DNA from 3 places in the Clostridium nitrophenolicum genome. Region 3 is predicted to be linked to each of the others. Evidence: riboswitches for the same ligand, from Rfam matches in the RefSeq annotation. Region 3 holds a riboswitch; each other region holds the start of a gene.
The links. A riboswitch is a leader RNA that binds a small molecule or an ion and turns the genes downstream of it on or off. The one in region 3 is predicted to bind cyclic di-GMP.

Region 1: it holds a riboswitch for cyclic di-GMP, as region 3 does, so the genes downstream of both, ACZ5N4_RS14365 (HD-GYP domain-containing protein) here and ACZ5N4_RS08550 (ketoacyl-ACP synthase III) in region 3, are expected to answer to the same signal.
Region 2: it holds a riboswitch for cyclic di-GMP, as region 3 does, so the genes downstream of both, ACZ5N4_RS09330 (methyl-accepting chemotaxis protein) here and ACZ5N4_RS08550 (ketoacyl-ACP synthase III) in region 3, are expected to answer to the same signal.

The regions. Positions count from the first base shown of each region.
Region 1 covers NZ_AP042469.1:3,023,965-3,027,256, forward strand. Annotated here, with positions in the region: gene ACZ5N4_RS14355 (GGDEF domain-containing protein) at 1-729, opposite strand, end outside; gene ACZ5N4_RS14360 (hypothetical protein) at 726-1,076, opposite strand; gene ACZ5N4_RS14365 (HD-GYP domain-containing protein) at 1,279-1,953, opposite strand; cyclic di-GMP riboswitch class I at 2,048-2,136, opposite strand; gene ACZ5N4_RS14370 (DUF3267 domain-containing protein) at 2,268-2,780, opposite strand; gene ACZ5N4_RS14375 (hypothetical protein) at 2,996-3,292, shown strand, end outside.
Region 2 covers NZ_AP042469.1:2,007,916-2,011,207, forward strand. Annotated here, with positions in the region: gene ACZ5N4_RS09325 (amino acid permease) at 1-992, shown strand, start outside; cyclic di-GMP riboswitch class II at 1,199-1,281, shown strand; gene ACZ5N4_RS09330 (methyl-accepting chemotaxis protein) at 1,391-3,094, shown strand.
Region 3 covers NZ_AP042469.1:1,827,918-1,831,209, reverse strand. Annotated here, with positions in the region: gene ACZ5N4_RS08560 (ABC transporter permease) at 1-65, opposite strand, end outside; gene ACZ5N4_RS08555 (TatD family hydrolase) at 280-1,026, opposite strand; cyclic di-GMP riboswitch class I at 1,175-1,260, shown strand; gene ACZ5N4_RS08550 (ketoacyl-ACP synthase III) at 1,338-2,342, shown strand; gene ACZ5N4_RS08545 (methyl-accepting chemotaxis protein) at 2,368-3,292, shown strand, end outside.

The sequences.
Region 1 (3,292 bases), 1.2 Mb from region 3:
CCTGTTCTCTTTTGCTGCAGATACTCCAACTGAAATAGTAACATCTATATTATCAGTAAAGGTATTTGAAGAAACAATTTTTATCAAATATCTTGCTAGATCAATAGATTTATCTATTGAATAAGGAGTTAAAACAATGAATTCATCTCCTGCAAATCTTGATAAAAAAGTATCTTTAGGGGTATTGTCCTTTAAAATTTTGCTTAATTCCTCTAATACTATATCTCCCTGAATATGTCCATATTTTTTATTGATATATCCAAAGTTATTTAAATCAATAAAAATAATAGCAGGAGTTATTCCTTCCTTTATTAGCTTTAGGATATTATAATATATGTAATCACTCTTGTATAAACCTGTTAAGAGGTCTATATGCTTACCTAATTCTTTATAAAGCTGATTTTTTATTAGCATTCCCAATAGCCTATTATCATCTCTAACTAATAAAACATCTTCTCCGCTTTTATCAAAGATCTCTTTTGCCTTCCACATATATGTATTGCTGTTTATATATATAATAGAGCTTGTCATAGCATCAGCCACAAGTCTATTAGGATGTGCTTTAAATAAATTTTTATATGTTAACACGCCAACAGTTTCATTATTTTCTACAACCAAAAAATAGTGACAATCACTATCCAAAATCAAATCTTGAATTTTTTGAATACTGTCACATGCATTTATAGTTACATAATTTGAAGATATTATATCTGATATGTTTCCTATCATATATCTATAGACCTGCTAACCTGAAGCACAATATTTACTTGTACTTTTATTATCATCGAAGGTGTAGCAATTCTTCCTCCTTCTTCTAAGACTAATGGTATTAATTTTTCCTTAGGTAGAATATTGAGCAAAGATTTTCTAATTACAACAGCCTCAATTGCATCGTGATCAATTCTAATAATGTCATACTGATCTGGCGACAGAGCATCTGCCATTCTTCTTGCGCCCTCTGGCCCTATTGGAGCTTTTTTACCAACAATTAAAACATCTTGCATTGGAGGCATTTCAAATTCTGATAATCTCATAGATATTTCTGCCTTTTTTGTGCTTTCAATATAACCACTCATAGCATACACTCCTCTTAATGACTAGATAATACTTAACTGCAACCTTTATATTGATTATTTTACATTTATTTTATATTTTTTATTCACATAATGGTATTATAGTATTTTATATGCTACATTACAAGGTAAAATTTGGATTAAAAGATCAATTATTGTACCTCACTTTGCAAGTAATGTCGAACTACAAAATTCATTTTTCTAATCAAATATCATTATATAAGATATCCATAAATATATCTACCAGCTCAGGATTAAATTGCTTTCCCTTTTCTCTAATTAATATTTCCTTAGCTGAATTTTGTGAAATAGATTTCCTGTATATCCGATCTGATGTTAAAGCATCAAAGGTATCTGCAATTGCAATAATTTGAGAAGCAAGTGGAATTTCATCATCTTTTAAACCGTCAGGATAACCAGTTCCGTCCCATCTTTCATGATGACTTCTTATTATATCACTTAAATCTTCACAGAATTTAATGTTCATTATTATTTTTTCGCCAATAATTGAATGCTTTTTAATCTCCTCATATTCTTCTACTGTCAGCTTATCTGGTTTCTTTAATATTGAATCATCTATACCTATTTTTCCTACATCATGCAATATAGATGCTAAATGAATTTTCAACTTTTCTTCCTCTGATATTGGTAGTATTTCACAAATTGTATTGGCGTAGAATGCCACATTCTTTGAATGTTCCCACGTATAAAAGTCTTTTCCGTAAATCAAACTTGCTAGCATTTCTGCTTCCATGATATGTACTCCTATAATAGGACTTATATATTGGCCTATCACTTCGTCCTCCCGAAAAGAAATATTATTGTATGTGCCATATATATTACAGCCACATTCTTTAAAGCTCATAAAATTATTTTTCATAACATTACCTCACCTACGAAATATTAAAGGCACCTAAAATAATTTTAGGTGCCTAATAGATTATGTTATATGTAAATACAACATAAAATTACATTTCGGCAACCTGGCAATCATAGGATTAACTATTCCCTTAGACCCATAGCTTTGCGACCTTACCTTTCAATAAGTGTGCTATTGTCGATATAAAATATATATTAAAAATTAGCATTAATAATTGTATCAATTTGCTACATTATAGTATATATTGGAGTTATTTGTATAATTTTGAAAACAATATTTTAATTATAATATATATACTATATTATTACAATAGTTTACTTAATAACATCAAATCCATATTCCCTGTCTATTATTTTACTATCATAACTACATCTGCATAAAACAAAAGCCATATATATATCTCCTATGCTTCCTATTAAATTAAAAAAATAGATTAAACCACCAATCCAAGGTGGAAATAGCGTAGAAGCAATAGATATTACTACTACTGGAGATAAAAGTACTATTAAAAACTTATTTCTATCAATAGGCATGCTTGATACCTCTTGTGTATATGCATAAATTATTTTAATTCCATATTTTACTTTGCCACCAAAGAGTTTAAATGTTATACCATGAATTAATTCATGGATTGTGCAAATTAGTATCATTGTCAATGCAGCTATAATATAAAAATTAAATAATGGATTGTCTGTAGGATAACTTATTACACCTCTTGATAAAAAATTATTTAATATTACATCTAGTATTTTTCCCATAGACTCAGTTAGCATTATAGCTACTAGTAAACATATTAAATGAGTTTTCCATGTAATTTTAAATGACATGATATCACCTCATTATAATATTTTACATGTTTTATATTTTTATACATTATTTTCTTAGAAATTCAAGTCATTTCAATGGTTTTATTTAATTATTAAATTCTTATTTGGCCATAAAAAACATACTTTTCACAATTCTATTATGAAAAATTTGGTTATATTTTTGAAAACTTGTCCATACTAATATAATAAAATAACATATAGAGAGGATGTTTTAATTGAGTACGAATGTTAAGAAAGTAATGTTAACAATTCTTATAATAATTGATCTTATTGCTATAAGATATGCAAATGTATATGGCAAAGCTAGTACTGCTAGTCAAATATATAATAATGTTAAAAGCAATCAAGTAGCATCCATGGATGCAATAAAAAATATTAATACTAAAAATATAGGCCAAGCCAAACTAGCAACAATAAAGCAAGAAGCTAAACAAGAAGTTAAAAATCAACCGGAACAAATTCCTATTAATAAAGAAAGTAATTCTCAAACTGAACAAAATAAAATTACTGAA
Region 2 (3,292 bases), 180 kb from region 3:
TTGGTACTATAGCAGGTACGTCAATGTTTGTTATGTCAATTCTTTACGTAATATTAGCTATAGCAGCACCAGCTATAACTACTGCTCATACATATAGCATTGATTTCAGCATGAAGGCATTAATGCCAGATTTTAACTTTGATTACTTAACAACTTTAGCAATATTGGTGTTCGCAGTTGGTGGATGTGAAAAGATATCACCATATGTAAACAATATGAAAAATCCTTCAAAGGACTTCCCTAAGGGAATGATAGCTCTTGCAGTAATGGTTGCTGTAACAGCATTACTTGGTTCCTTTGCAATGGGAATGATGTTTGATCCAAACAATATTCCAAAAGACTTAATGATGAATGGTGCATACTATTCATTCCAGAAATTAGGACAATACTATGGATTAGGAAACTTTTTCTTAATAATATATGCAATTGCAAACACACTAGCACAAATTTCAGCTTTAGCATTCTCAATAGATGCTCCAATAAAAGTTTTATTGGCTGACGTTGATAACAGATTCATACCAAAGTCATTAACTAAGATTAATGAAAATGGTACACCAGTTAACGGATATAAGTTAACTGCAATATTAGTTGGAACACTTATAATAGTGCCTGCACTTGGAATAGGTGATATGACATCATTATTTAACTGGCTATTAAGATTAAATGCGGTAGTTATGCCATTAAGATACTTATGGGTATTCTTTGCTTACATGGCATTAAAGAAAGCTGAAGAAGGTAAGTTCCAGGCAACTTATCAGTTCACTAAAAACAAGACATTTGGATTCCTAGCAGGATTATGGTGCTTTGGATTTACAGCCTTTGCTTGTATAATGGGTATGTTCCCTAAGGGAGTTAAAACTTACTCAAGTGAATGGTACTTCCAAATAACACTTAATGTATTAACTCCAATCGTATTATTAGGACTAGGATTAATACTACCGATGATAGCTAAAAAGACAAATAAAGAAGAAACTGAAAATACAGTAGCATAGAAATTAACTCCCTAGTTAAAGGCAAATAAAACCTTTAGCTAGAGAGTTTTTTAGTCTTATAATCATTCCGTTTTTGACTGAATTTAATGGAAAAATTTTAAAAAATAAAATTGACCACTAGAACTTGATACAAACAAAATGGCAAAAATTGTTGAAAATAAAAGTCGTATATGGTAAAATATTCATGGTTAATATTACTTATAATTTAATTATATGGAAACAATGAAGAGCTTTCTATAAATGGGCACCATGAAAGCTTTGAGTTAGTGGTGCAACCGGCCTGTATTTATTAAACAGATATTATAATGTTGTCTGTTTATAATTTAGGCCTTTTTTTATAATTATATATATTTGAGAGGGGGAGTATATGATGTGGTTAACTACATCATATAAAGTGTATGGGGAAATTAGGACTAAAAATACTAAAAAGAGTAGGATTAATATTTATTTTTTCAATGATCATATTGTTTGCAGCTAATTTATTTATATTTCGCCAGGTGTCTTTAAAGATACAAGAGGATGTAGCAAACTGTGCTAGTAAAGCAGTGAGTTCTGTTGATGGAGATAAGGTAGACAAGATTATTAAAAATAAATCTATGAACAGTAAAGAATATAAAGAAATAAAGGAATCTCTTATAATATATAAAAATGATGCAGATGTAAAATTTTTATATATTATGGGTAAAGGAGAAGATAACAGTGCCTACACTTTAGTGGATGCAAACGTAAAGAAAAGTGACAATCTTGGTGAAAAATACGGCCTTGAAAAAGAAATGTCTGAGGCATTTGATGGAAAAATAACTTCTTCAAAAAATCCTGTTGAAGATAAAGATGGTATACTTATGTCTGGATATGCACCTATTAAAAACTCTTCGGGTAAGATTATAGCTATTATGGGAGCGGATATAGATGTACACTTACATACATATACTAAAAAGATTATGTACATAAGTCTTATAGCTACAGCTTTTATTATGTCTATTTTGACTGCTTTAATGACTTTTAGCTTATCAAAGAAAATATCATCAAATGTAAGAAAGATCAAATACGGACTTGATAAAATGTCACAAGGGGACTTAACAACTTCTATAAACGTTAGGAGTGGAGATGAAATTGAGGATATAGCGACATATGTTGATAAAGTCAGGATGGATATTAAAAAAATTATTGAAGATATAGGGTTAAGCTCAAATAGGGTAAAACAGCAGACAGAAAATCTATCTGCTACATCAGAAGAACTAGCAGTTGCTTCTGAAACAGCTGCTGAATCTATTGATGACGGTGCACGAAATCTAAATGTACAGTCGGAACAAATGTCAACTATAAGTAATGCAATGGATAATTTTGGAGGGAAAATTAATCAAATTTCATCATTAGCTGAGAAGTTAAATTCTGAAGTTCAAATTATAAATAATAAGGCACAGGATAGCAATAAGGATTTATTAATTTTTGAACAATCAATTAAGAATGTAAATTTATCTTTTGGTGATGTAAGAGATAAAATAAAAGGCTTTAGTATGCACCTAAATGAAATCAGTAAAATAACTAATATCATAAATAGTATTGCAGAACAAACGAATTTACTTGCACTAAATGCGGCTATTGAGGCTGCAAGAGCTGGAGAAAGAGGAAGAGGCTTCTCAGTAGTTGCTGAAGAAATAAGAAAGTTAGCAGAACAATCAAAGAATTCATCACAGAACATAAATTCTTTAATTGGAGTTATTATAAATGAGGGAGAGTTGATTACTGAGACATCAGAAGATATGAATTATAAGCTTAATGATCAGATGGTAAAGCTTGATAAGTCTACAGATAGTCTTAAGACAGTTATAACCTATATAGAAGGGATTTTTCCTAAAATTAATGATATACACAATAATATAGTTGTTATTAATGAAGAAAAACAAAAGATAATTGAAGATACTAAAGCTGTATCTTCTGCATCGGGGAATATTTCATCTTCTGTAGAAGAAATATCATCCTCTACTCAGGAGATAAGTGGTTCCTCACAAGAAATAGCAAGTGCAGCTGAGCAGCTGACTGATATAACACAGGATATGATAAAACATATAGATAAATTTCAAATTTCTGAAGTGAAATAAAATGTAATATAGCTTTAACAAAGGTTATATTAAATGCAAAAACTAAAGCACAAGCAATAGATAGTTATATAGATGTGGAACTATCAATTTCAATAAAAATAATAGAGAATTTATTATATGAGCCTGTATTCTAAGTTAGATGCAGGCTCTTTGATGTATTCAAAATTACATTTAATGTGAAATTATGATTCCGCAATT
Region 3 (3,292 bases):
AAAATTAATATTAACTGAAAAATAACAGATATTATCCCATTAATTGACTTACTATAATTCTTCACTAATTACACATCCTAATCAATTAGATATATATTTTTGTAAAAATCATTGCTTTGATAACAATATTTAAAATACTACAAATTATAAGTTGCCTGTCTACAAATACATAAAACCCTTCTCCCAACCTGGAAAAGGGTCGAACGTAATAATCTCTACTGATTGTCATTATATCATTTTATAGATAATTATGTCAAAGCTAACTTAAGACCTTAAACTCTATATATCCTTTCCAACTAAGGTACTAAAATTATCTTCCATCTGTTTTTCCATTTCCTCAAAGGTCAGTTTTTTCATCTCACCTAGTGTTTTCATAATCCTTAAAACTAATTTGGGCATTCCTATATTACCGCTCAACCATTCTTCTGCTCCCGGCCCATCAGTTTCTACAAACATTTTATCTACAGGTACAATTGCTGCTATTTCCCTTATAATATCTGAATAAAAAAGCTCCGTACTTATTGTAAAATAGTATCCTCTATCTATCATTTTATATAACACATTCTTAGGACCAGAATACCAGTGAACTATTACTCTACTCATTGAATACTTATCCAAAAGCTTTAAAACCTCTTCCTCAGCACCTTTAGTATGGATATTTATAACCTTATTTAGCCGCTTAGCTTCACGTAAGAAAAATTCAAATACTTTTATTTGTGATTCAAAACTTGTTTTATCTTCCACCCAAAAAAAATCAAGGCCTATCTCTCCAATAATTGGAGTTTCTTCTATATAAGGAATGAGCGTCCATAAGTCTTTTTCACAACCTTTTGCTTTCCATGGGTGTATCCCAAAAGTAGGCACTATATAAGAACACATTTCAGATATTTTCTTACTTTTTATATAAGATTCCATATCCATGGAATTAGCTATACTCAATATTTTATTTTCATTTATTTCCTTTATAGCCATTTTTAAATCCTCTTTGCTATATTGATCTATATGAGTATGTACATCTATAAACATGCTATTTATATCCTCCTGTTATTTTCAGATTATAATGATATGCATAATTATATTATACATATCATTTAATAGATATATTGAGTTTTATGAAAATTATGGTATAATTAAAACGGTTATTAAATAGTAGCTTAAACAAAATAATAGTTAAACTTAATAAAGGCAAACTTATCTAAAGGTAAGGACGCAAAGCCATGAGTCTAAAGGATATTTTCCCATGATTGTCAGGTTGCTAGGTTATCGCTGTTTAAAAATGGCATTGCTTAGCATTGCTATTTTTTTGTTTTTGCAGCAAATTATTAGGAGGAGTTACTATGCATAAAAATGTACACATAATTGGAGTGGGAGCATATCATCCCAACAGACAGTTGGACAATCACTATTTCGTTGAACACTTTAAAAAATATCAACTTGAAGACCACGCTGCAGCACTTATGGGCAAGCTAGGAAGAGAAATTAGAACACTTGCTGACAAGAATGAAACTACTATTAGCATGGCAGTTCAAGCATCTAACCAGGCTTTAGCAAGCGCAGGATTATCTGCATCTGATATCGATATGATTATCTCAGTGTCTGATACACCTGAATATTTATCACCATGCTGCGCCCTTTTAATTAAAAATCAGCTTAAAGCAGAGAATGTTTCATCAGTTTTCGATGTTAACTGTAATTGTATAGGTATGATAACAGGTATAGATGTAGCAGCAAGATATCTTAAAACTGACAATAAATATAAGAAAGTATTAGTTGTTGGATCATTATTAATAAGTAAACTAGCTAGAGAAGATGACATGGTAGCCTTTGGTTGTTCTGCTGACGGCGCTGCTGCAATAATTCTTGAGAGAAAAGAGGAAGAGGAAGAAAGAGGTATTTTAGGTTCTAGAATGTTTACAGACGATTCTTACTATTGGTCTGTAACCATGCCCGGATGCGGAATGTCAAATATTCCTGATAGCAGTATAGATTCAGAAGATAAAAAAATGCTTTGGAAACCATTCGATTTTAGCTTTCTTTCAGAAAAATGGAGTGAAACAATTACAAAACTTTTACAGGACTACGGATACGGGCCTGATGACGTTAACCATTATTTTATGTCACAATTTTCACGGGTAGATCTTGAGCTAACTTTAGAGAAACTTGGCGCCGATATAAGTAAGGCAACCTTCATTGGAAATAAATATGGATATACTGGGTGTACAAGTCCTATTATGGCCTTAGATGACAGATTAAAATATAAAAAATTTTATAGAGATGATATAGTTGTATTCTGCTCTGTGGCTTCTGGATATAGTATAGGAACCTTACTGTATAAATGGTAGTAATTTCAAGGAGTTGAGTAATTATATGCAAACCAATTCAAACACTATAATTAAATATCAAGAGCAAACATTAAAATTTGTTATAGTTATCTATTCTATAAGTGCATTACTTGCAGGGTCAATGTTTCCTATAATGAAACTACTTGGCTTGTATAATGAAGTTAGTTGGCCTTATTTAATTGCATTATTTTTACTAGGTATTTTTGAACTAATTATTCTCAACGTTATGTATAAGCTAGCAGTTGCAGATAAAAAGCTAAACAATAAATTCTTCAATAATCTAAAAATCGTTATACTTGTGGCTTCCTATACAAACTACATATATATGGGTTTAATAATTCCATCCAAAGAGCTTTGGGTAACAGTATTTTATTTTATTTTACTCGGTTCCCTATTTTTGGATAATAAAATGAACATAATTTCTATTATATTAAGTATTGTCTCAGAAATTATATTGTTTACTATGAATCCTTATACATTACCAAATCAGTTCCTTTTAAGAGAATTGATACTTAGGATAATTTCTATATTCCTAGTTTCATTTGCTATTATAGCTTTTACATCTTTTTCATCTAAACTACTAAACTCTATTGAAAAAAGTGAAGAGGAACTTAAAAAGAATAATGAAAATATAAGTAATTTATTTAATAAAACCGCTGAATTTGCCAAATGTTTGTTAAGTTCAAGTGAAACATTAGCTGCTATAGCTACAGAAGAAAGTAAAGCTATGGAGGAAATATCAAACACTACTCAAACAATTTCTGAAGATGCAGATAAGCTGTTAAATAATTCTTCTGAAAATACTATAATACTTAATGACCTTTTGAATGCAAATGAATCTATTTCGGCTAAAGCCAAGGATACTGAAAGTAATTCTATAAACCTCATTCATTTATCTAATCAAAATGAAGAAGCGTTAAATGAAACTCTAAATATTATAAGTAGTATAA